Regions from separate parts of the Gordonia sp. PS3 genome, predicted to be linked through region 1. Evidence: predicted binding sites of a transcription regulator. Region 1 holds the regulator's gene; each other region holds the start of a gene.
What was found. Region 1 encodes LexA, which represses DNA repair genes until DNA is damaged. Its sites were predicted from a motif close to CGAACANNTGTTCG; they were not measured.

Region 1 (5,997 bases):
CCGCGAATGGACCGCCGACGGTCTGGGCACCCTCGCCGACTCCGAGACGGCGACCGTTGCGGGACAGACGATCACCCGCTATCCCACGCTCGCGACCGTGCCGGGACAGGGCGTACGCATCGCGAAGGCCGCCACCTCCACCGAGCGCGACGCCGGCATCGCCGCCGCCGCCGGAGAACTCCTGCGACTCGCGATCGCGCCGCCCAGCCGCAAGCTGGCGTCGACTCTGCCGCCGCCGGCCAAGCTCGCGCTGAGCCAGAGCCCGTATCCGGACGTGGACGCGTTGCTGGCCGACTGCACGGCACGGGCGGTCACCGACACCCTGGCACGGGAGCCGGAGTTGGCCGCCCTGCGCAGTCCCGGTGACTTCGGCGCGCTCTCGGCGCGGCTGGGGCCGGTGATCCGGTCGCGCGCACCCGAGTACTTCGACGCCGCCGTCGCGGCGCTCGCCGAATACTCCCCGGTGCGCCGGGCCGTCGACGCCCGGTCCGGGACTCTCGCCGCCGACGACGTCTCCGATCAGGTCAACGATCTGATCTTCGACGGCTTCGTCGGCGCGACGGCATTGGAGCATCTGCGCTCGCTGCCGCGCTATCTGACCGCCGCGCGGCTGCGCCTCGAGTCCCTCAACACCGCCGCCGGCCGGGACAACGAGGCGATGGGCGCCATCGACAGGGTGGTGGCGGTCTGGAATCGGCGCCTCGCCCAGCTTCCGGCCGCACGCCACGAGGCGCTGAACGAGTTGGTGCAGTGGCGCCTGGAGGAACTCCGCGTGAGCCTGTTCGCTCAGCAGCTCGGCACCAACGGTCCAGTCTCCGAGCAGCGGATAATCAAGGCGATCGACAAGTTCAGCTGACTGCTCGGACCGGTGGCGCCGGTGCCGTGAGTGTCAGTGACGGTCGCGGCGCAGCGAATCGATCTCGCGCTGGAAGTCGTCGGCCGACTCGAACGACCGGTAGACCGAGGCGAACCGCAGATAGGCCACCTCGTCGAGGTCGCGCAGCGGACCGAGGATCGCGAGACCGACCTCATTGCTCGGTATCTCGGCCGAACCCGACGAGCGCACGGTGTCCTCCACCTGCACCGCAAGCTTCGCCAGTGCGTCCTCGTCCACCTGACGGCCCTGGCAGGCGCGGCGCACGCCCTGCATCACCTTCTCGCGACTGAAGGGCTCGGAGATGCCGTTGCGCTTCACCACGGACAGCACAGCCGTCTCGACCGTGCTGAACCGCCGCCCGCATTCATTGCACGACCTGCGGCGACGGATCACCTGGCCGTCGTCGGCGACTCGGGAGTCGACGACACGGGTGTCGTCGTTCTTGCAGAACGGGCAGCGCATGCCATGACAATACCCGCCCGCCTCAGCCGTACTGCGGGGCGATAAGCGCTTGTCCGACATGCAGTCCCGATGTCTCGAGGCCGTTCAGGTCGCGCAGCTGGGCGATGACGCCCGCGGACGGCAACTCCGGAGCGATCCGCTCAGCGAGCGCGGTGAGCGACTCCCCCGACCGGACGTACACCACGTGCGTCGCCGCCGGCGACTCCGGCGTCGCCGCATCCTGGTAGCCCGCTCCGACGAGGGCGAGCAGCCACACCATGCCGGCGAGGGTGCCGCCGACCACCGCGGCCCCGGCCCACCGGCGCCTGCGGTACACCGAGGGCGACAGCGCGGTCCGGCCGGCCGGCGGCGCATCGAACATCACTCGCCGGTCCGCGACCGGGCGACGCCGCTCGGGGCGGCCGGTCGGGAAGCACGTTCCGCTCGAGTCGCCTCGCCCCGCTCCGCGTACTCCCCGATCACGGACCAGCGAGCCACGGACCACCGGGATGTCGCAGGTCATCGCCGACGCGGTTGAGTGCACAGCAGTGGAGTGCACAGCGGTGGAGTGCACAGCAGTGGAGCGCACAGCGGTGGCGCGTCCGGTCGGGGCGGGTGCCGTCCTCGTGCTCATGACTCGTCTCCAATCGATCGCGTGTTCGAAGAACTCTTGTTCGATAGTTAACACGAGGGGTCCGACAAACGCCGACACGCGTCGAACAATTGTTTGAGTTTTGTGACCTACTCAACTAGCCTTTGGACCATCGATCGAACACAGCTGACGAAAGGCCCGACCGTGACCGACACGCCCGATCCGATGCTCTCCACCGCGACGCTCGAGGCCTCATTGACCCAGCGTCAGCGCGAGGTGCTCGAGGTCATCCGTCAGTCGGTCCGCGAGCGCGGCTACCCGCCGAGCATCCGTGAGATCGGCGAGGCCGTCGGACTCACCTCCACGTCGTCGGTGGCCCATCAGCTCCGCACGCTCGAGCGCCGCGGCCTTCTCAAGCGCGATCCGCACCGTCCGCGTGCGGTGAACGTTCGGGACGATCAGCGGACACCGCCCTCGGGCGGTGCCGAGGCCGACGGAGAGTCACTCCCCACGCCGACCTTCGTTCCGGTGCTCGGCCGGATCGCCGCCGGCGGACCGATTCTCGCCGAACAGGCCGTGGAGGAGGTCTTCCCGATGCCGCGCGAACTGGTCGGCGACGGTTCCCTGTTCATGCTTCGCGTGGTCGGCGAATCGATGATCGACGCGGCGATCTGCGACGGCGACTGGGTGGTCGTGCGCCAGCAGAACGTGGCGGAGAACGGTGACATCGTCGCCGCGATGATCGACGGCGAAGCCACCGTGAAGACCTTCAAGCGCACCGACGGTCACGTCTGGCTCATGCCGCACAACGAGCATTTCGAGCCCATCCCCGGCGACGACGCCGCCATCCTCGGCAAGGTCGTCACGGTGATGCGCCGTATCTGAGGCGCCCGGCCGGCCTCAGCGGGACATCACACCTCGCCGGCCAGAACCGCGCGAACCGCCTCGCGCGCCTGTGACGGACTCGTCGCGGCGATCGCGGCGGACGCCGCATCGCGGCACTGATCCATGGTGACGGTACCCAGCTTCAGTCCCACCGCGGCCGACGCCGCAGGCGCGGACGACAACGACGTCACACCCATCCCGACCAGCACACATGCCAGCAACGGATCGGCAGCCGCCTCGCCGCATACGCCCACGGGCTTGCCCTGGTCCCGACCGGCGTCCCCGACCCGCTGTATCAGCGCGAGTACCGCCGGCTGCCACGGGTCGGTGAGCGCCGCCAGCTCCGGCGACATCCGGTCCGCCGCCATCGTGTACTGGGTCAGGTCGTTGGTGCCGATCGAGACGAAGTCCACTTCGGCGAGGATCGCGTCGGCGAGGATCGCCGCCGACGGCACCTCGATCATCACCCCCGGCACCAGACCGCGTTCCCGAACCCGCGCGGCGAATTCGCGCGCCTCGTCGACCGTGGCGATCATCGGTGCCATCACCCACGGCGTCGCACGGCCGTCGTCGCGCGCCGCCTCCGCCAGCGCATCGAGCTGGTTGTTGCGGATGTCCGGATACGTCTGCACGATGCGGTTGCCGCGGACTCCCATCGCCGGATTCGGCTCGTCGGAGTGGGCGACGAACTTCAGTGGCTTGTCCGAGCCCGCGTCGAGGGTGCGGATCACCACCTTGCGCCCGGGAAAGGCGTCGATCACCTCCCGGTAGAGCTCTACCTGCTGGGCGACGGTGGGCTCGGCCGCGCGGTCCAGGAAGGCCAGTTCGGTTCGGAACAGTCCGACGCCCTCCACCGGCGCCTGCGCCGCCGACCGAGCGGACACGCCGTCGGCCACGTTGGCCAGGATCGCGACCGCGTGCCCGTCCGCCGTGCGGCCCGGCCCGCGCCAGGCCGCCGTCTCGGCCGCCCGCGTCGCCGCGGCCGTCACGGCGTCCGAGATGAGTCCGGCGTCCGGGGCGGCCCCCACCGTTCCCGCGTCCCCGTCCACGTAGCCCATGGCTCCGGAGGGGATCTCATCGAGTTCAGCGGCGGCGACCACGCACGGAATACCGAGTTGGCGAGCAATGATCGCCGTGTGGCTGCTGGGGCCGCCGAGCCGCATGCCCAGCCCGATGACGCGTGCCGGGTCCAGACCCGCGGTGTCGGCGGGCGCGAGGTCGTCGGCGAGCAGAATCGACGGCACGTCCGGCACGGGGATGCCCGGCTCCGAGAGCCCGAGGAGTTCGGCGACGACGCGGTCTCGGACGTCCAACAGATCGGTGACCCGTTCAGCCATGAGGCCGCCGAGCTTGGTGAACATCTCCACGAACTGCTCGGTGGCCGCGATCGCGGCAAGCGGCGCTCGAACGCCCTGCGCAATCGACTTGCCCGCGGCCGTCGCCCACCCGCGATCGCGCGCGAGACCGGCCGTGGCAGTCAGGACCTCGGCCGCGACGCCGGTGCTGTGGGAGGCCCGGTCGGCCAGCCGGTCGGCCACCACTCCGGCGGCGGCGGTGAAACGCTCCATCTCTGCGTCGCGGAGCTCCTCCGGAACGGGAGAGTCGTCGATGGCGTCGAAGCCGGGTCGCGGTGCGGGTCTGATGATCGGTCCGTACGCGAGGCCACCGACCACCGGAGTACCGGAGACGATGACGTCGGCGCGGAACGGGTTCTCGGCAGGCACGGGAGAAGTCACCTCGGTCATGTGAGAAAGATTACAGAAAGTCCTTGACGTGTCAACACGTACCCATGTAAACAAAGATGTGTAACCAACCAAATCAACACAGATCCACATCTTTGCACGATCCCCATCGTTGCATGAGATCGGACAGTCGGGAGAGCAGATGTACGCGGAGGAACGCCAGTCGGCGATCGCGAACGAGGTCCGCCTGCGCGGCCGCGTCTCCGTAGCCGATCTCGCCGCGCGCTTCTCCGTGACCGGCGAGACCGTGCGCCGCGACCTGGCTATTCTCGCTCGCAGCGGCCATCTGGTGCGCGTCCACGGCGGAGCCGTACGCCTCGACGTCGCCGCAGTGGTCGACGAACCTGATCTGGTGGTTCGGGAGGAGACCCACCGAGGCGAGAAGAGCGCCATCGGTGCCGCTGCGCTGGCATTCCTGCCCGCCGACGGCGGTTCCATCGTGATCGACGCCGGGACCACCACTCTGCAGTTGGCTCTGTCCATCCCCGCCGACGCCCGCTTGACCTGCGTCACCAACAGCGTGCAGATCGCCGAGGTGGTGGCGGAGTTGCCCGGCTCCGGGGTGCTGCTGACCGGCGGCAGACTCCGGCCCAAGACCGGTGCCTCCGTCGGCGCCGACGCGATCGAGCGACTCTCGCGCATCCGTGCGTCGGTCGGCTTCCTCGGCACCAACGGTCTGTCGCTCGAGCACGGTCTGTCGACACCCGACGCCGACGAGGCCGCCACCAAACGCGCCATGATCGCGGCCTGCACGACGACGGTGGTCCTCGCCGACTCGTCCAAGATCAACCGGGAGGAACTGATGAGCTTCGGAACCCTGGAGGACGTCGATGTCCTCGTGACCGACGCCGGGATCGACTCGGCCTTCGCCGACGAACTGCGCGCCCACGAGATCGAGGTGGTGATCGCATGATCGTCACCGTCACCGCCAATCCGAGCACCGACCGTACGATCGAGCTCGCCGGACCGCTCCGGAGGGGCGAGGTGCACCGTGCGGCCCGCGTCGTCGACCAACCGGGCGGCAAGGGAATCAACGTCGCACGGGTGGTGCGGGCCGCCGGCCTTCCCACACTGGCCGTCCTGCCCGCCCGCGCCGACGACCCGTTCATCGACAGCCTGCGCGCCGTGGCCCTTCCGCACCAGGCGGTGTCGGCGGACGGGACGGTCCGGACCAACCTGACCGTCGCCGAACCGGACGGCACCACCACCAAGATCAACGACGCCGGAACGGCCGTCTCCGCCGAGGCCGCGGCCGCGCTGCGCACCACGATCCTGGCCCGTGCCGAGGGAGCGGACTGGCTCGCTCTGTGCGGCTCGCTGCCGCCCGGCCTCCCCGACGACTGGTACGCGCAGGTACTCGCCGCGACGGCGTCGCTGCACTGTCGGGTGGCCGTCGACACGTCCGGTGCACCCCTGGCCGCGGTGGCCGCCGCCCGTCCGGCACTGCTGAAGCCGAACTC
Region 2 (5,997 bases), 840 kb from region 1:
TCGGACGCGTCATGACCGAGGACGAGAGAAGGGGTCACAGTGATCTCCTGGAGCGCGTTACTGGAGGGTGAATAGGAGGGCGGAAGAGCGGTCGACTTGAGCGATCTCGGTCGATTGGCCGGGAAGTCGGTGCCACGATCCTCCAGTTTGAGTGAGATGCCTTACTTGCCTTACTTGCCTTACTTAAGGGCTTAACTATAGGACTGGGGTCTGACATTCGTCCGTTCGATCGACAGGTCTGGGGAGCTGTCGTCCTGGTGTACCGCGGGTGGTGACACCCGTGCCCCGATCACTTCGCCGATCGCTCGGCCCAGTCGCTCGACCGACTCCGGGTTGACCGCGAAGTGTCCGTCGAGCAGGACGTCGTTGCGGATCGCCACCGTGATCGCCTGGACACGCTGGTCGTTTCCGTACTGTGTCTGGGGCACGTACCGCCGCGGCTGCGGTATGTCGGGTCCGGCGGAGACCAACTCACCGAACGCGATGACCGCCGCATCGAGAAGCGCCGCCGGAGTGTGTGAAAAGTCGATGCCGCGACAGACCTCGGGGTGTGGCTGCGGCTGATCGTCGACTGGAGTCGACTCGTTCGGGTACGAACTAATGTCGACGATCACGGCGCGGCCGGTCGCGGTCAACCGCTCTTCGATCAGATCGGTTACCAGCCAGGCGTAGGGCTGGATGTGGTCGATCGGGTCCGCATCACCGGGCAGACGTGCTGCTTCTGGTAGCGGCGAGAGGTCGTTCACGATCAGGTGCGGGCGAACCGCCGCGTGCGTCCGCGCGCACTTGGCCACCGATTCGGTTGCGGCGTCCAGGGACTCGAGTGGGATCGACGGTGCGATGGAATCCGGCAGCGCGAGCTGAGCACGGCGGGCGACATGAAGCAGGACCGGCGAGTCGGGGTTTCCGTTGAGAATCGTTGCGCGAGGGGGCATGTTGGTCCTTCACACGTAGTGGCGCCGACGAACGGCACGTCCCCGCCCATGCGGCAACGTGACAGACAAGCACGGGCCTACGACAATCCGGATCCTCGATCTACACGTGGCGGTCCGCTCAGGGTCGGCGGAAGTCCTCGCGATCATTCATGTCAGACCCTCCGGATAACATCGAATGCAAGTTCGATTCGAACGGAGGGGGATCAATGAACATCAAGGTCAGAGGTGATTCGGGATCCGCGTCGGCGGGCTCGTCGGTGGTGGTCGACGAGAGTGCGATCGTGATTCGGATCGGTCGTCCGGGAGCTACGGGAGAGTCGGCGGACTGCACCTCGCGGGCCGATCGTGCTGCTCTGCTCGGGTTCGCGGCGCGGGCGGACTGCTACCAGGGGCTGGTGTTGTGGCATCGCTACGAAGCGGTGCATGCACTGCTGCTAGCGAAGCAGGCCGAGTCCGATGGCCCGGCCGGCGGTGTCGAGTCGGGTGCCGACGCGTACACACGGCTCTACGATCCGCTGTGCCAGGTCGCGGCGTCTTATGCGACGGTGGCGGGGGTGAGGCAGTGCACGGCCGAGCATTTCGTGGAGGCCGCGGTGGCGTGCATGGAGCGGATTCCGGCGGTGGGCCGGTTGATGCGTGACGGCCTGATCTGCCCGGCGTGGTTTCGTCGGGTGGTCGAGCAGACGGCGCTCGTCGACGATTCGGATCTGCTGGCTTTCATCGACGCCGAGATCGCGCACACGCTTGCCGACGCAGGCGCGCTGTCGGCCGCCCGGGTGGAATCGCTGGTGAGTTCGATTGTGGCTGAGCATGATCCAGATGCCGTGACGTTGACCCGCGAGCAGGTCAAGCTCGCCAAGCAAGTGCGGGTGAACACGCTCGGCGAGGGCGTGTCAGAGGTGATCGTGACGGCCTCGGCTGAGGACGCGATGGTCGTGAAAGACGTGCTGGACGCGGTGATCGCCGGGGTGTGCCCGCACGATCCGCGGACGCGCGGCGAACGTCGATCGGCGGCGGCCGTCGCGCGGCTGACGGGGACCGACTTCGCATGCGAGTGCGGTCGGGACGATTGCACCGCCGAATTGTCGGCGGAGGCGATCGCGTCGCGGTGCGCACGGGTGGTGCTGCACGTGGTGGTTCGCAAGGAGACTCTCGGAGGAGAGTCCGACACCCCGGCCTATCTGGACGGGTACGGTCCGATCTCGGCCGAGCACGCGCGGGAGCTGGCGGCTTGTCCGGACGCGGTTCGGCGAGAGGTGGATCTCGATGAGCTCGTCGATCATCAGGCGCAGCCCGGCAACGCCTATCGGCCGACTGCGGCAGTGGATGCGGCGATGCGGGGTCTGTTCGGTACCTGCTCGTGGCCGGGATGCGAGCGGGCGGCGTGGAAGTCGGACCTGGACCACGTGTGCGAGTTCAACCACGCCGATCCGACTGCCGGCGGCCCGACGTGCGTGTGCAACCTGAATCCGAAGTGCCGCTTCCACCATGGTCTGAAGACCTTCGTCGGCGGATGGGTCGACGATCAGGTCGTGGACGCGAACGGTGTGATCTGGACAGAGGTCACCACGCCGGAGGGGTTCACGGTACGTCAGCGGGCGTTGAACATGTGGCTCCTGCCGGAGCTCGGCCACCTCACTTGCAGACACCCGGCGCCGACACGCCCAGGATCCGGACACGCCGGTGTTGCACCGGAACGACCGCGTACGCGAGTGGAGGCCAAGCATCAGTACCGGATGCGGCGGCGGGCGGCGAATCGTCGAGCTCGTGAGGTCGTGGAGGCTGTGGTGCCGACTGGAGCTTCGGTGACGGAGTGCGGGACGGAGTGCGGGACTGCGTGGGGGACGGAGTGGGGTGAGCCCCAGTTCTGAGGGTGCGAGAACGCCGGCCGCGCCACCGAGCGGGCGGATGAACCGGTGTGTCATCGCGTTCGAGCTGATTGAGAATGCCGATCGTGGCGCCGGTCAGATCTGGGTGAGGGCACCGAGATGGCGGTCGACCGCCTCGATCGCGCCGGCCGCCGACAGTCCCCGCGGGTCGCTCAACAGATTCAGCAGGAGTCCGTCGATCAGAGCGACGGTGGTCCAGGCGGCTTGATCGGCGTCGAAGACCGTCACGTTCTGGCCGCGTTGCTGCGCGAGCCGGAAGGCGTCGGCGCAGAGCCGATGCTGTTCGGTGATGAGGTCGTGGCGGATGGCAGCGAGCGTCGGCTCCACCACCGCTCGCGTGCTGAACGCGAGGTACACCGCCGCCTCGCGGCGGCGCACGTCGTCGATAGGGAGGAACTCGAGGAGGGCGCGTCGCAACACGGCACCGACCGGCCCGTCGTACTCGATCGCGTCGACCCGGGCGGCGATCCGCCGGTTCACTTCGTCGAAGGCCATCGTCAGCATCTGCTCTTTGGAGTGGCAGTAGTACTGCACGGTGCCGATCGACACCGCGGCGGCGGAGGCGACTTCCCGCACGGTGACGCCCTCGGCGCCGCGTTCGGCCGCCAGCCGCAGCAGGGTGTCGAGGATGCGGTCGCGGACGGAGGAGGCGGGCATGAGAACAGTGTAGCCGAGTATCTATACACTCGTATGATACGAGCGTATGATTCTAGTATGGCTGGCACGCGAGACCTGGTCCTCGACCGCCGCTCCGCATCACGGCGGAGGCGACGGCCCGGTCGCGCCGTCTGGCTCGCGGCCGCCGGATGGTTGGTGATCAACGCGGTGCTGATCGCGGTGGCCGGACGGCATCTGCCGCTGCACGCGAGCGAACTCGCCGAACCGCCCACCGCCCAGAAGGTGATCGGCACCGACCTGATGTATCTCGAGGTCTTCGCGCTGATGGTCGTCGTGCATCTGCTCACGCGCCATCGGAGGGTGCCCGACGTCGCGACGCGGGCACCCGAGCGGACCAGGGCGCGCGCCGAGGTGGCGGCGACGCTCGGCTACGGCGTCGCGGGCATGGTCGGCGGCTTCCTGCTCGGGCGCGCCTTCGGCTGGCACGCCTTCAGCTTCCACCTCGACGGCATGGTGATCCGCACCGACCAGCCCGTGACGATTCCGGAGACGCTGAGCTGGGCGTTGTACAACCTCATCGTGTTCGCCGTGGTGCCGCTGATCGTCTTCCGGCGGCGGTACACCTCCGAGCAACTGAGCCTGACGTCGTCCGACCGCCGTGCCGACCTCGTGCTGATCGTCGTGGTCCTGCTCATCGAGTCGGCCGTGCAGTTGGCGGTGGCGGGATCGTCGTCGATCCTCGGACTGCCCGCGCATCAGGCACTGCTGGGCGCCCCGCTGACCCTCGTGCTGGGGTTGGCGGGCACAGCTCTGCCGACGATGGTCTTCATCTACTGCATCCTGACGCCGCGGTACCTGAAGCTGACCGGGTCGGTGCCCGCGACGGTGGTGCTCGGCGGTCTGACATATGCGACCCTGCACTTCTTCGACGGATGGACCAACTTCGCCTCGCCGTCGGACGCACTCGTCTCAGTGCTGTACCTGTTCCTCTTCTACACCGGTCCGGGGATGTTCAAGACCTTCATCACCATCCGCAGCGCCAACGCGTGGACGCATCTGTGGGCCTATCACGCCATCGCACCGCACACCCTGCTCGATACGCCGATGTTCGTGAAGATCTTCGGGATCAGATGAGTTCGCGCTCGCGGCGATCGCAGCCGGTGGTACGGCAAGATGAACTCCATGGACACTCGGCCGCCCCGGACAGAACCCGACGCCGGCCCGACCGGTCATCTCACGCTCGCCGGCGGGCCGGACGCCGTCGCGACGCTCGATGTGAAGCGCTCGAAGTTCCTCGCCGTGGTGCGCCGCGTGGACTCCGAAGCCGCGGCCCGCGAACTGATCGCCGAGCAGAGGCGCGCTCACCGCGACGCGCGGCACCACTGCTCGGCATTCGTGCTGGGAGCCAGAGGCGAGACGACCCGCACCAACGACGACGGAGAGCCGTCGGGCACCGCCGGCGGCCCGATGCTCGACGTGCTGGTGGGAGCCGGACTCAGCGATGTCTGCGCGGTGGTGGTGCGCTGGTTCGGCGGAACCCTCCTCGGCGCCGGCGGGCTCGTCCGCGCCTACGGCGACGCGGTGTCGCTGGCATTGCAGACGGCACCGCTGGTGCGCCGGGAGCCGCGCTCGCTGTGGCGGATCCGGCTGGCACACGCGGACGCGGGACGTGTCGAGGGGCTGCTCCGCTCGAAGGGCGCGCAGGTGATCGACACCGAGTACGGCGCCGACGTGACCCTGGTGGTCGCGGCCGAGGCCGACGACGTCGAGGCGGTGGTCGCGGCGGCGACCTCGGGTGCGGGGACGGCCGAGCCGGCGGGCCGGACATGGGTGGACGTGCCAGTTCCAGACGCCCAAACCCGCTGACGACCGAGCCGGAACTGATAGACAGGGGAGAGGCACCCCAATCGATAGGAGCGAGTCATGGGCGACAATGTCTACCGCGTGATCGAGGTCGTGGGTTCGTCGACCACCGGCACCGACGACGCCATCCGCAATGCGATCAGCCGGGCGGGTGAGACCGTCAAGAACCTCGACTGGTTCGAGGTGGTGTCGACCCGCGGCCACATCGAGGACGGCGCCATCGCGCACTTCCAGGTCACCGTCAAGATCGGGTTCGCACTGGAACCGCGCGATACCTGAGCAGGCTCCCGACTCAGGCCTCGTGCACCAACTCCCGCACCGCACGCTTCTCGCGGTACTGCTCGATGGTGAGGCACTGGAGCTGTGAGTAGCTGCCGCCGCGGTTCTCCACGTATCCGACCGCGGAGACGAAGGGTTCGATCGTGTAGATCTTCGTCAGCGGCGTGACGATCAGCAACTGCAGGCCGAGGCGCGCGAACAGCGACAGCGCGTAACGGGCCGAATCGTCCGAGCCCCGGCCGAAGGCCTCGTCGATCACCACGAAACGGAAATCGCGCGAGCGGGTGGCTCCCCACTTGAGGTCGAACTGATAGGCGAGCGATGCGGCCAGGATCGTGTACGCGAGCTTCTCCTTCTGGCCGCCGGACTTGCCGTCGGAGTCGGTGTAGTTCTCGTACTCCCCGTCGCCGTCG
Region 3 (5,997 bases), 540 kb from region 1:
GGAGCCGGTCGAGGTGGTGAATCCGGGAACGCTGCAGTCGGCGCTGACGGGCGCCGGGCTTCCGGGCGACACCGGTGGCGGTCTCGGCGATCAAGCACGTCGGGCTCTGGTCCGGGTCCAAGGGCTGCTCGGCGGCGAGTCGGTGCGGGTGCCGGTGCGCAGCGGTGGTCGGGGACCGGCCGAGCAGGTGGCGCTGGTGGCCTTCGGCGACGAACTGCGACCGCCGCGCGATCCGGCGGCCGCCTGGCCCGACCGCCTTGCCCGGCCGACGCCCTCGCTGTTGGTGCAGGCCACAGCGGAGGTCCTCGACGCCGAGGGGCGGTCGGTCGCCGTGAGTCCGCGCGGTGTGTTCAGTGCGGAGCCGGTGACCGTGCGGCTCGGGGCGCGGTCGCATCGTCTGCACTGGTGGGCGGGACCGTGGCCGTTCGGTCCGGGGAGGGCTCGGGCACAGGCACTGCTGGAAGACGGCCGCGCACTGCTGCTCTGCTGCCGGGAGGAGGTGTGGGTTGTGGAAGGAGTCTATGAGTGAGGCGAACCCGTTCCGGCGATCCCGGAGGAGGACTCAGCTGTTCGCGCCACGCGCCGCGACCGGCCACGATTCGAGTTCACCGTACGGGTCCGGACCGGCGAACAGTTCGTCGACCAGGTTCACCGCGGTACAGACGTGGTTGGGTATCACCCGCACCCGGTCGCCCACCTCGGGCACGACGGCAGCCGGTGGGAACTCGGCGACGGCATGATGCTCGGACAGCGAGACGAGACGGGCGTCGAGATGATCGGCGAGCCGGCCGAAACCGGTGGTCCAGCCGGGGCGGTCCGCCCCGAGGATCTTGCTGCCGGCGTCGAGCACCACCCGGGAGCCGGATGCGCTGACCACCGTGGACACCGCGGTCAGTGCGATGTCGTCGATACCGCAGCTGCCGAGTTCCAACTGCTGGGCGTCGTTGAAGACGTAAACGCCCGGACGCAACTCGGTGACCACGCCGGGATCGGCGAGTCGTGCGGTCGGCGTCGACCCTCCGCTCACCACGGAGACGTCGATACCGTTGTCGCGCAGAGCGTTCGCAGCGACGGCCAGGGATCGGGCCTCCTGCTCCGCGGCGTCGGCTCGCGCTGTGTCGAGTCCGTAGCCGTGGCCGGGGAAGGTGAAGACACCGGCCACGGTCAGTCCCGCGTCGCGAGCCGCGTCGGCGACCGAGACCACGCTATCGGCGGGTACACCGCTGCGGTGCATGCCCGAATCGATCTCCACGAGCACTCCGACGGGAGCGCCGCCGAGTCCTTCGGCGAGACGGCGCACGCCCTCGACGGAATCGGCACCGACGGTCAGCGTCACCCGACCGGCGAGTGCACGCAGGCGGCGGGCCTTGTCCTCCGACAACCACAGCGGATAGGCGACGAACAGATCGTCGAACCCGGCGTCGGCGAAGACCTCCGCCTCGCCGATCGTCGCGACGGTGAGTCCGACGGCACCGGCGGCGAGCTGCCGCTGCGCGACCCGAACGCACTTGTGCGTCTTGGCATGTGGTCGCAAGCGCACGCCGTGCCGTTCGGCCCACCCGGCCATCGCGGCGAGATTGCGGTCGAGGCGAGCGGGATCGACGTGCAGGAACGGAGTGTCGGGCATACCTGATGGTGGCATGGACGACGGCTTTCGTCGTCAGCCGGTGCGGCCGAGCGCGGCGTCGGACTCCTCATGCAGAAGGAAGTCCTGATGGAGCAGTCGGTTGGTGAGCCGCGGTGCGGCGTGATGACCGAAATCGATGAGGTCGCCGAGTAGCGTGTTCACCCGCTTGGGGCGCTCGACGATCGCGTGCAGCACCCGGTGGGCGGCCTTGTCGACGATCCAGATCCCCCGAGCGCTGTCGTAGGCGTTGGTCGGAACGATCATCCGCGTTCGGGTCAACGGGATGCGCACATTGCTGAACGTGACGTGATCGGAGAGGGTCTCGGCACCGGTGGCGTCGCTGAACGCCTCCAGTGCGGCCTTCGACGCGGCGTACGCGCCGAATCGTGGTGCGCGGCTTTGGACTTCGATCGAGGACACGTTGACGATGTGTCCGGACTGCCGCTCGATCATGTGCGGCAGCAGGGCGAGCGTGAGATAGACGGCGCCGAAGTAGTTGACGGCCATCATCCGGTGATAGTCGTGCGACCTGGTCACCGCGTTCGCGGTCGCCCGTCGGATGGACCGGCCTGCGTTGTTGACCAGCACGTCCACATGGCCGTGCTCGCAGATCACCGACTTCACAAGGGTCTGCACCGCGGCCTCATCGGTGATGTCGACGGGATAGGCGTACGCGCGTCCGACGGGCAGCCCGGGTTTGGGAACCTCCGCGTCGAGTTCGGCGGCGGTCTCGATCAGCCGATCGGCGTCGCGGGCCACCAGGAAGACGTTGGCGCCGCGCCGCACGCACATGCGGGCGGTCGCGCGGCCGATTCCCGACGACGCCCCGGTGATCAAGATGTTCTTGCCGACCAGCGGGCCCCGCGAATCGTTGCGGCGGTGACGGGCCGGATCGAGATTCTCGTACCAGTACCGCCACAGTCGGGGTGCGTACTCGTCCAGATCGGGCAGTCTCACACCGAGCGTGTCGAGTTCGGCGGCGGTCGCGTCGCTGCGGAACACCACGGGAAGGGAGGCGACGTCGAGGATCGCGGGTGGGACGCCGGTCTGTTCGGCGATCAGGTCGCGGCCGGGCCGCAGCAGTCCGCGACCGCTGGCGGCCAGCATCGGCCTCACCAGCCCCGAAGGCAGTGCGGTGAAGGCCCACGGTCCGTCGAAGGCCGGTGACAGGGCGTTGAACAGGTCGGTGATCGAGCGTGGGTCGGGGTCGGCGAGATGGAACACGAGCCCGCTCCGGCCGTCCTGCACATCGATCAGCGCGACCATCGCCTCGGCGACGAAGTCGACGGGGACGACGTTGAGGGGCCCCGGATCGGGGATCGGCAGCGGCAGGAACGAGGGCAGCTGACTGAGCACGGCGAGGTGACCGAAGAAGTAGTAGGGGCCGTCGGCCCTGTCGACCTGTCCGGTGACGGAGTCGCCGACGACGGCCGACGGCCGATACACCCGCCAGCGCAGGCCCTCGGTCTCCCGCACGACGCGCTCGGCGTCGAACACGGTGCGGTGGCATTCGGTCGGCAGGCCTTGGCCGAGGTCGAAGTCGGTCTCGGTGAAGTCGCCGCGATGGTCGCCGGCCACCGCGATCGAGGAGAGATGGTGCAGGAGCGCGCCGCGGGCGAGAGCGAACTCGGCGACCCTTCGGGTGCCGTCGACGTTGACCGCCCGCAGGTCGGCCTCCTCGGCGGTGAGGTCGTGCAGTGCGGCCAGGTGGATCACGTGGTCGACCTCGTCGACGTCGGATCCGTGCAGGCCGAGGTCTTCGTGTGTGAGGTCGCCGGCGACGGCGACGACGCGGTCGCCGCCGTCGATCCCCTCCATGGCGGCGGCGAATCGCTGCAGTGATCCGGTGCGCACGAGCGCGTACACCCGGGCCTGCTCGTCGCGGGCCAGCAGGCGCGCGACGACTCGACGGCCGATGAAGCCGCTGCCGCCGGTCACGAAATAGCTCGTCACCGACCCAGAGTCTCACAGAGAGATACCGATGTGAATGATTGACAGCGGTAATTCGTGCGTCGGTCCGGTCTCTGGCACGCGTCTGGGGTGTGGCCGGGGCGGGCCACGGCAAGGCAGATATCGAACATATGTTCTATCATCGGTGTGTGGGATGGAACAACGGGCCTCCGACCTGGTCGGAGATGGAGCGAGTGCTGTCGGGGCGTGCGCCTGCGCGCGGCGACCGGCTCGGTGAGACGTTTCCGCCCACGTTCAACGGCGCGGGGCCGCCGGGGGACGGCGGCGATTCGCCGGCATGGTCGCGTAAGCGGGGCCCGTACCAGGCCACCGACATCGAGTTCGGCGCATCGACGGTGCCGTACGCCGAGTTGCACGCGCACAGTGCCTACAGCTTCCTCGACGGCGCGTCGATGCCCGAGGCCATGGTCGAGGAGGCGCAGCGGCTGGGGCTGCGCGGGCTCGCGCTGACCGATCACGACGGCTTCTACGGTGTCGTCCGATTCGCCGAAGCGGCCCGCGAGTTCGGCATGCCGACGGTGTTCGGCGCCGAACTCTCGCTGCAGCGAGACAGTGCCCGCGCCGGTGCGGTGGACCCGCCGGGGGAGCACCTGTTGGTCCTCGCACGCCGCGCCGAGGGCTACCGCCGGCTCTCCCGTGTCATCGCCGACGCGCATATGAGCGGTGGCGAGAAGGGGCTGTTGCGCTACGATGCCGACGCGATCACCGAGTACGCCGCCGACGGCGACTGGCTGGTTCTGACCGGGTGCCGCAAGGGTGCGGTGCGCCGGGCGCTCGACCGCGGCGGCCGGCGGGCCGCCGACACCGCGCTCGGGACGATGATCGACCGTTTCGGGGCCGGGAACATCGCCGTCGAGCTGAGCCCCGGTGCCGGGTCGGACGACGACGAACGCAATGCGATTCTGGCGTCACTGGCCGCATCCCATCGGGTGCCGACAGTCGCGACCACTGGCGCGCACTTCGCCGCGCCGGAGAACGGCCGACTCGCTACGGCGATGGCGGCGGTGCGCGCCCGGACCGATATCGCGACCATCGACGGCTGGATGCCCGGGGTGGGCGGGGCGCACCTGCGCAGCGGAGACGAGATGCTCCGGCTGATGCCCGCCCACCGTGAAGCCATCGACAACGCCGTCGCCTTCGCGGAGGAATGCGCCTTCTCGCTCGGGCTGATCGCCCCGAACCTGCCGCCCTTCGCCGTCCCCGACGGCCACACCGAGGCCAGTTGGCTCCGCGCACTCACCGAACGGGGAGCCCGCGAGCGTTACGGCACCAGGGAGCAGCGTCCCGACGCGTACCGGCAGATCGACCACGAGCTGGCGATCATCGAGACGCTGACCTTCCCCGGCTACTTCCTCGTGGTGCACGACATCGTCTCGTTCTGCAAGGACAACGACATCCTGTGTCAGGGCCGGGGCAGCGCGGCGAACTCGGCGGTCTGCTACGCGCTCGGGATCACCAACGTCGACCCGGTCGCCAACCATCTGCTGTTCGAGCGATTCCTCTCACCCGAGCGGGACGGTCCGCCGGACATCGACGTCGACATCGAGTCCGACCGCCGTGAGGAGGCGATCCAGCACGTCTACGCCAAGCACGGGCGCAGTCACAGCGCACAGGTCACCAATGTCATCACCTACCGCGGGCGGTCGGCCGTGCGCGATATGGCCCGGGCGCTCGGGTACGCCCCCGGACAGCAGGACGCCTGGAGCAAGATCCCCGACTCCGCGCCCGACGACGTCCGCGAGCTCGCCGCGCAGATCTCCTCGCTGCCGAGACATCTGGGGATTCACTCGGGCGGAATGGTGATCTGCGACAGGCCGATCGCCGACGTCTGCCCCACCGAATGGGCCCGGATGGAGAATCGCAGCATCCTGCAGTGGGACAAGGACGACTGCGCGGCGGTCGGCTTGGTGAAGTTCGATCTGCTGGGCCTGGGCATGCTGTCGGCACTGCACTACATGATCGATCTCGTCGCCGAGCACAAGGGCGTGCGGGTGGATCTGGCACGGCTCGACCTGGCCGAGGAGGCCGTCTACGACATGCTGTGCCGCGCCGATTCGGTCGGCGTCTTCCAGGTGGAGTCACGGGCGCAGATGGCGACCCTGCCGCGGCTGAAGCCGCGGAACTTCTACGACCTCGTCGTCGAGGTGGCGTTGATCCGGCCGGGGCCGATCCAGGGCGGTTCGGTGCATCCGTACATCCGCCGGCGCAACGGGCTGGAGGAGCCGCACTGCGATCATCCGTCGATGGAGGACGCACTCGGGCGCACCCTCGGCATTCCACTGTTCCAGGAGCAGCTGATGCAGGTGGCGCGCGATGTCGCGGGTTTCGGCGCCGCGGAGGCCGACCAGTTGCGTCGTGCGATGGGATCCAAACGGTCGCCGGAGAAGATGCAGCGGCTC
Region 4 (5,997 bases), 670 kb from region 1:
GTGTCGCAGCTCACTAGTGTCGTTACGAAAGGGGTCAAAAGGTAACGAAGTGACTGGTGAGACCAACCAAGAGCGGTAGGTGGGGCATTGTGGGGAGAGGGGGTGGGGCACTGTGGGGAGACGGGGTGGGACGCTGTGGGGACACCTCGGAGACAGACGTTCCCGAGATACGAAAAACGGGGCCGCATCTTCCTTTCGGAAGTTGCGACCCCGCCAGGGAGATCGTTGTCGACGCAGGGCACGTCAGGCCGTCAGCCGCCGGTGCCGACGGCCGGTTCTACAGATCGCGGTCGTCCCGCTCGAAGCGACGGTTGAAGCGATCCTCCATCCGTCGGCTCAACGAGCCGTGACCGCTCGCGGCCTTTCCGGACTTCTTCGACGAGGAGGCGCCGTCGGGACCCGAGATCCGCCCGCGGCCAGCCATCAGGCCGAAGACCGCGGCCCCGAACATCAGCAGGAATCCGACGAAGCTGAGGATCTTCAGTCCGCCGACCTCGACGTCGACCATCATTCCGCCGACCAGCAATGCGAGTCCAGCGAGGAACCCGAGAGCGACCACGATCCGACGACGTGCGTTCGGCAAGCGCACCTTGTGGCGGGTGACGCTCGACGCGAACTTCGGGTCTTCGGCGTAGAGAGCGCTCTCTATCTCATCGAGCATGCGCTGCTCGTGCTCTGAAAGCGGCACCGCTCCTCCCTTACTGGATCGTGGCGAGGATTTCGTCTTCTCGCCTCTCTATGTCAATAGTACGAGCCCGAGCGCCCTTCGACCACCATTGGCCGACGATGCGTTCACAATCACGCCGATCATCCCGCGCACTCAAGCGACGGTTCCGCGCGCCGCCGGACGCTTCGAGGTGAGCTTCCCCTGCTCGTACGCCAGCAGCGTCGCGTCGGCCACGTCCAGGAACTCGACCGCACGGCGCTCCACGCGCGCGCAGAACGTGGAATCGACGGTGCGCACCAGCCCCGCCTCGACGTGCGAGCGCATGGTCGAGAGTTCGCCGAAATAGTCGGCGAGTTCCCGGCACTGGGGAGCACGCTCCTTGATCCGACTCCACGCGTCCGCCGCACCGCGGCGTCGGCGGACGCGGCCCGAGGGCTCATAGATCTCCAGCACCGCGCCGGCGGCTCGGATCGCCGCGAGATAGAACAGCCGGAATCGCTCGGCCCCGTCGTCGTCCACCGACGCCGCCTGCTCGAACAGGTCCTCTGCCCGATCCAGGAGATCGCGGCTGCGGTGCACCACGTGCGGGTCGACTCCGTGATCGGCTTGTGCACCGGACACCGACGGGGCGGGTGCGAGATGCAACCCGGCGAACTGCCGCCCGGACCGTTCTGCTGACCGCTCCATCCCAACTCCTCCGTGTCGGCGCCCGGCTCTGTCGGGCTCGTGACGAAACCATGACAGAGGGGTACGACAAAGAGGGCGTTGCGACGACGGGCCCGACGGCCGGCCGTCGCACGGCGCCGGCACTCCCGCGAAGACTTCGACAGCGGACCCCGTCACCGATGATCGGTGGCCCGGCGATGTCTTCCCCATCGCCGGGCCACTGGACCGCCCAACCGATACGAACATCAGTTCGACAGGCGTCAACCGTAGCCGGTGTGAACGCCGATGGGCAAGTGCCGCTACGCTCCCAGAGTCTGGCAGCCGCAGACGAATCGAGCCGACGACGAAGGGAACGGGCATGTCACTGGACGCCTCCCCGATCCGCGTCGCGCCCCTCCCGGCCGATCTGGCACACCTGTGGCTCGATCCCGCGGTGCACACCTACATCACCGCCATGCACTACCCCCGCGGAAGCGAAGCCCACCGGTTGCCGCTGTGGCGCGATCACATCGCGCGCCCCGGGTGGTCGGCTTTCGGCGCGTTCGCGACGCTGTCCGCGCTCGACTCGCTCCGGCCCACGTACTCCCGGCTGCGCGTGCGCGCACCGCTGGCGCTCTCGGATCGCGAGATCCTCGTCGGGGTGGCGTACGGCTACCGCGGTGCACCGGACCAGTGGTGGAACCGCCAGCTGTATTCGGGACTGCTACAGGCCGGAACCCGGCCCGCCGACGCGCGCGAGTTCATGCGCGACTACTTCGAACTCACCGAACTGCATGTGCATCCGGCCGGTCAGGGCCGCGGCGTCGGCCAACGGCTCCTGACATCGCTGCTCTCGGGCAGACCGGAGAGCAAGGTCCTCCTCTCGACGCCCGAAGTCCAGGGTGAGGCCAATCGCGCCTGGGGCCTCTACCGCCGCCTCGGCTTCGAGGATGTCCTGCGGCACTTCACCTTCGCCGGAGACGCCCGGCCGTTCGCCTTCCTCGGACGCCCGCTCCCTCTTCCGGACGCCGGTCCCCCGCCGCGATGACCGGCCGCCCGCGGTCCGTCCGACGCACCGATGACGACACTGCGCAGGTTGGCGCATCTCTTCTGGCACGATGAGTCGGTGACCTCGTTCCGCCGCACCGCGCTCGCCCTAGCCGGACTGTTGGCACTGATCCCCGTGATCACCGGTTGTCTCACCAAGTCGACCACGGTCGGCGACCAGTTCTCCGGCACGGTCATCATCGCCACGTCACCGGATCAGCATCCGCAGAAGCCGTCCTTCGACATCCCGGCCTCGCTCAGCGGCCAGGTCTGGACCACCGACTTCCCGGAGAAGTCGGATGAGAGCAGTGCCGTACCCGCCCCGTCGACGCAGAGTTCGCGCCCCGGCGGACAGGCCGCGCCGTCGCCCGACGGCAAGGTCGGGTCCGAGCTCACCTTCGACAGACTCTCGGCGGGTCAGTTCAGCCAGCTCGGCGACATCATCGCCGCCGCCCTCCCCGACCCGTCCGCGACGGTCCATCTCAAATCGTCCCGCAGCGGCGACATCGTCCGTTTCCGCGGCTCGGCGTCGCTGACGGACGCCGATCCCGGCAGCGTGTACTTCTCCCTGTCGATCACGTTCGGCGGTGAGGTGGTCGCGACCAACGGTCATCAGGCGGGCGACGACACGGTGGTCTGGACGCCCAGCCCGGGACAGAACGTCGACCTGCAGGCCGATTCGGAGTACGCGGATCCGGCGACCGCCGCCGTGCCCAGCTGGACCTGGTTCATGTTCCTGCTGTGCGCGATCATCGTCGCGATGGTCGTGTACGCGGCCTACCAGAATCGGGACCGCTCACCCCGTCCGGGACGCCCGAAGCGCAAGCCCGAGGCGCCGCAGTCCGACGAGGAGTCCCCGAAGCCCGAGCGCGAGACATCCGGGCGCGGCGCCGACTGACGCCGTCCGCGTGCGGTCGCCCTCTCCGGCGGACCGCACGTCTCAGACGCCGGCCAGCGCCCCGCGCGTGTCGATGCCGATGCGCTCGAGCACCTCGCTGGTCGCCTTCGCGAAGTTGAGGCTGCAGAAGTGCAGGCACGGCACCCCTTCGGAGATGAGCCGCAACGAGGCCTCCGTGCACAGGTCGATGCCGACCGCACGCACGTCGGCCCGATTCTCCTCCGGTCCGTCGCCCGCCGCCTTCGCGAGCCGTTCCTCGACCGCCGGGGGGATCTTGCTGCCGGACAGTTCGGTCATCCTGCGCGCCGAGGCCAGCGAGGTGATCGGCATCATCCCCGGGATCAGCGGTTTGGCGCCCTGCTCGGGATCGGCGGCGACGATACGGTCGCGCAGGCGGAGGAAGTCGTCGACGTCGAAGAACATCTGCGTCACCGAGTACTCCGCGCCCGCCCGCAGTTTCCGCACCAGATTTCCGGTGTCGGCGGCGAGGTTGGGCGCGCGGTGGTGGCCTTCGGGGAACGACGCGACGCCCACGTGGAAGTCGCCGAGTTCTCCGATCAGGCGCACCAGTTCTTCGGCGTACGCCACGCCTTCCGGGTGCTTGACCCACTCACCGAGCGGATCACCGGGCGGATCACCGCGCAGGGCGAGCAGGTTGACGATGCCCTTGTCGGCGTACGCGCCCACCAGGCCGCGGAGTTCGTCGACGCTGTGGTTGACCGCGGTCAGATGCGCGACGGTCAGCAGCGTGGTCTCGGTCGCGAGTTCGCCCGCGATGCGCACGGTCCGGTCGCGTGTCGATCCGCCCGCACCGTAGGTCATCGACACGAAGGCCGGGTTCATTCGTTCGAAGATCCGGACCGCACGCCACAGTCGCGCCTCCTCGGCGGCGTCGCGCGGTGGGAAGAACTCGACGGAGAACGGCACCGGCCCGGAGTGCGGGTCGGCCAGACGCTCCACGACCGACTGCCCCGGGCGGGCGCGGACGTCGGAGTCGGTACTGATCGGATCGGTCACCCCAGTCATCATACGGACACCCGGCGAGCGGCCCGCGGCCGCCGATGCCGCGGCTGTGCCCGCGATCACCGCCGCTGCGGCGCGTGGCCGGGCTGTCGACGAGGACCGGTAACCTTGCCAGTCGTGGTCAACATTGCGCACGTGCCCGCCGCGGTCGACGAGATCCTGACGGCGTTCTTCGACTCCGGCCGGCCTGCGCTCGACGACATCTACCCCGCGGTCGCGGAGGCCGGCGACGTGCTCGCCGACTTCGTGCTGTCGGGCGGCAAACGGGTGCGGCCGCTGTTCGTCTACGCCGGCTGGCGATGCGGCCCCGAAGCGGCCGCCGACACCGGCCCCGGGGAGTCGACGGCATTGCGGGTCGGCGCCGCGATCGAGTTGATCCAGGCCTGCGCCCTCATCCACGACGACATCCTCGACCGCTCCGACACGCGGCGCGGCCGCCCGACCGTCCACCGCCGGTTCGAGGCCCTGCACGGCGACCGGGGGTTCGCCGGCGACCCCGCGCACTACGGCGTCTCGGCGGCCATCCTGCTGGGCGATCTGGCACTGGCCTGGGCCGACGACCTCGTGCACGGCATCACTCCCGCCGACGGCGGTCCCGCCGATCCGCATCCGCTGCCGCGGCCGGTGGCCGTTCTGTGGTCTCAGATGCGGACCGAGGTGCTCGGCGGTCAGCTCCTCGACATCACCAACGAGTCGTCCGGCGACGAGTCCGTGACCGCCGCGTACCGGGTGATGGAGTACAAGACGGCCGCGTACACGGTGGCCCGGCCGCTCCAGCTCGGTGCGGCGCTGTCCGGGGCCGAGGACGAGTTGTCACGCTCACTGCATCGCATCGGGCTCGATCTCGGCGTCGCCTTCCAACTGCGCGACGACGTCCTCGGTGTCTTCGGAGACCCCGCGGAGACCGGGAAGCCGTCCGGTGACGACCTCGTCGAAGGCAAGCGCACCGCACTCCTGGCCGAGGGTCTGCAGCGCGCGTCGGCGGCCGGCCGAGATCTGCTGCGCGACAGCCTCGGCCGTTCGCTGTCGGAGGCGGAGCTGACCGCGGCGCGCGACGTCCTGACCGAATCCGGCGCACTCACCGAGATCGAGAGACAGATCGACGAACGCCTCGACGCGGCCCTGGCCGGCATCGACGGACTGGATGCCGGAGAGTCCGCGCGCGCCGACCTGACCTGGATGGCCCGCCGAATCACCCATCGACGGCGGTGACGGCCATGACCGCTGATTCGCACGTCGTCGTCATCGGAGCGGGGCTGTCAGGATTGACCGCCGCGGCCCACCTGCGCGCCCGCGGACACGAGGTGACAGTCTTGGAGGCCACCGACTCCCCCGGCGGCCTGGTGCGCACCGAGACCATCTCGGGTCACCGATTCGACACGGGTGCAACGGTTCTCACCATGCCCGAGTTGATCGTCGACGCACTCACCGCCGTCGGCGTCGACCGCGAGCAGGCCCTGGAGCGGCTGGCCCTGCGCCCGGTGGACCCGAGTTACGTCATGAACTACGCCGACGGCTCGTCGCTGGCGATACCGCGCGAGCCCGCGGCCATCCCCGCCGCCGTCGAGCAGGTGTTCGGGACCGAGGCCGCCGACGGTACTCGCGACCTGCTGACCTGGCTGCGCCGCGTCTACGATGCCGAGTTCGACGTCTTCATCGACCGCAACTACGACGGCCTGGCCGACCTGACCGGACCGCGCACGCGCGCCGCCGCCGC

Region 2: ACE11G_RS06145 (DUF222 domain-containing protein) is a predicted target of LexA. The motif match lies at 1,108-1,121, and genes of this name have one in related genera.
Region 3: ACE11G_RS12525 (error-prone DNA polymerase) is a predicted target of LexA. The motif match lies at 3,702-3,715, and genes of this name have one in related genera.
Region 4: ACE11G_RS06995 (SAV_6107 family HEPN domain-containing protein) is a predicted target of LexA. The motif match lies at 1,573-1,586, and genes of this name have one in related genera.

Annotation. Positions count from the first base shown of each region.
Region 1 covers NZ_CP169524.1:2,173,228-2,179,224, forward strand. Annotated here, with positions in the region: gene hrpA (ATP-dependent RNA helicase HrpA) at 1-856, shown strand, start outside; gene nrdR (transcriptional regulator NrdR) at 890-1,339, opposite strand; gene ACE11G_RS10045 (LysM peptidoglycan-binding domain-containing protein) at 1,362-1,862, opposite strand; gene lexA (transcriptional repressor LexA) at 2,136-2,795, shown strand; gene ACE11G_RS10055 (putative PEP-binding protein) at 2,822-4,540, opposite strand; gene ACE11G_RS10060 (DeoR/GlpR family DNA-binding transcription regulator) at 4,680-5,450, shown strand; gene ACE11G_RS10065 (1-phosphofructokinase family hexose kinase) at 5,447-5,997, shown strand, end outside.
Region 2 covers NZ_CP169524.1:1,331,619-1,337,615, forward strand. Annotated here, with positions in the region: gene ACE11G_RS06135 (DUF4011 domain-containing protein) at 1-38, opposite strand, end outside; gene ACE11G_RS06140 (N-formylglutamate amidohydrolase) at 192-935, opposite strand; gene ACE11G_RS06145 (DUF222 domain-containing protein) at 1,142-2,806, shown strand; gene ACE11G_RS06150 (TetR/AcrR family transcriptional regulator) at 2,900-3,481, opposite strand; gene ACE11G_RS06155 (hypothetical protein) at 3,539-4,576, shown strand; gene ACE11G_RS06160 (IMPACT family protein) at 4,625-5,308, shown strand; gene ACE11G_RS06165 (dodecin) at 5,366-5,584, shown strand; gene ACE11G_RS06170 (ATP-binding protein) at 5,598-5,997, opposite strand, start outside.
Region 3 covers NZ_CP169524.1:2,713,304-2,719,300, reverse strand. Annotated here, with positions in the region: gene ACE11G_RS12540 (DNA polymerase Y family protein) at 1-529, shown strand, start outside; gene ACE11G_RS12535 (alanine racemase) at 563-1,627, opposite strand; gene ACE11G_RS12530 (SDR family oxidoreductase) at 1,661-3,580, opposite strand; gene ACE11G_RS12525 (error-prone DNA polymerase) at 3,727-5,997, shown strand, end outside.
Region 4 covers NZ_CP169524.1:1,507,824-1,513,820, reverse strand. Annotated here, with positions in the region: gene ACE11G_RS07000 (DUF3040 domain-containing protein) at 278-688, opposite strand; gene ACE11G_RS06995 (SAV_6107 family HEPN domain-containing protein) at 821-1,354, opposite strand; gene ACE11G_RS06990 (N-acetyltransferase) at 1,692-2,360, shown strand; gene ACE11G_RS06985 (hypothetical protein) at 2,439-3,257, shown strand; gene ACE11G_RS06980 (methylenetetrahydrofolate reductase) at 3,300-4,283, opposite strand; gene ACE11G_RS06975 (polyprenyl synthetase family protein) at 4,398-5,492, shown strand; gene crtI (phytoene desaturase family protein) at 5,498-5,997, shown strand, end outside.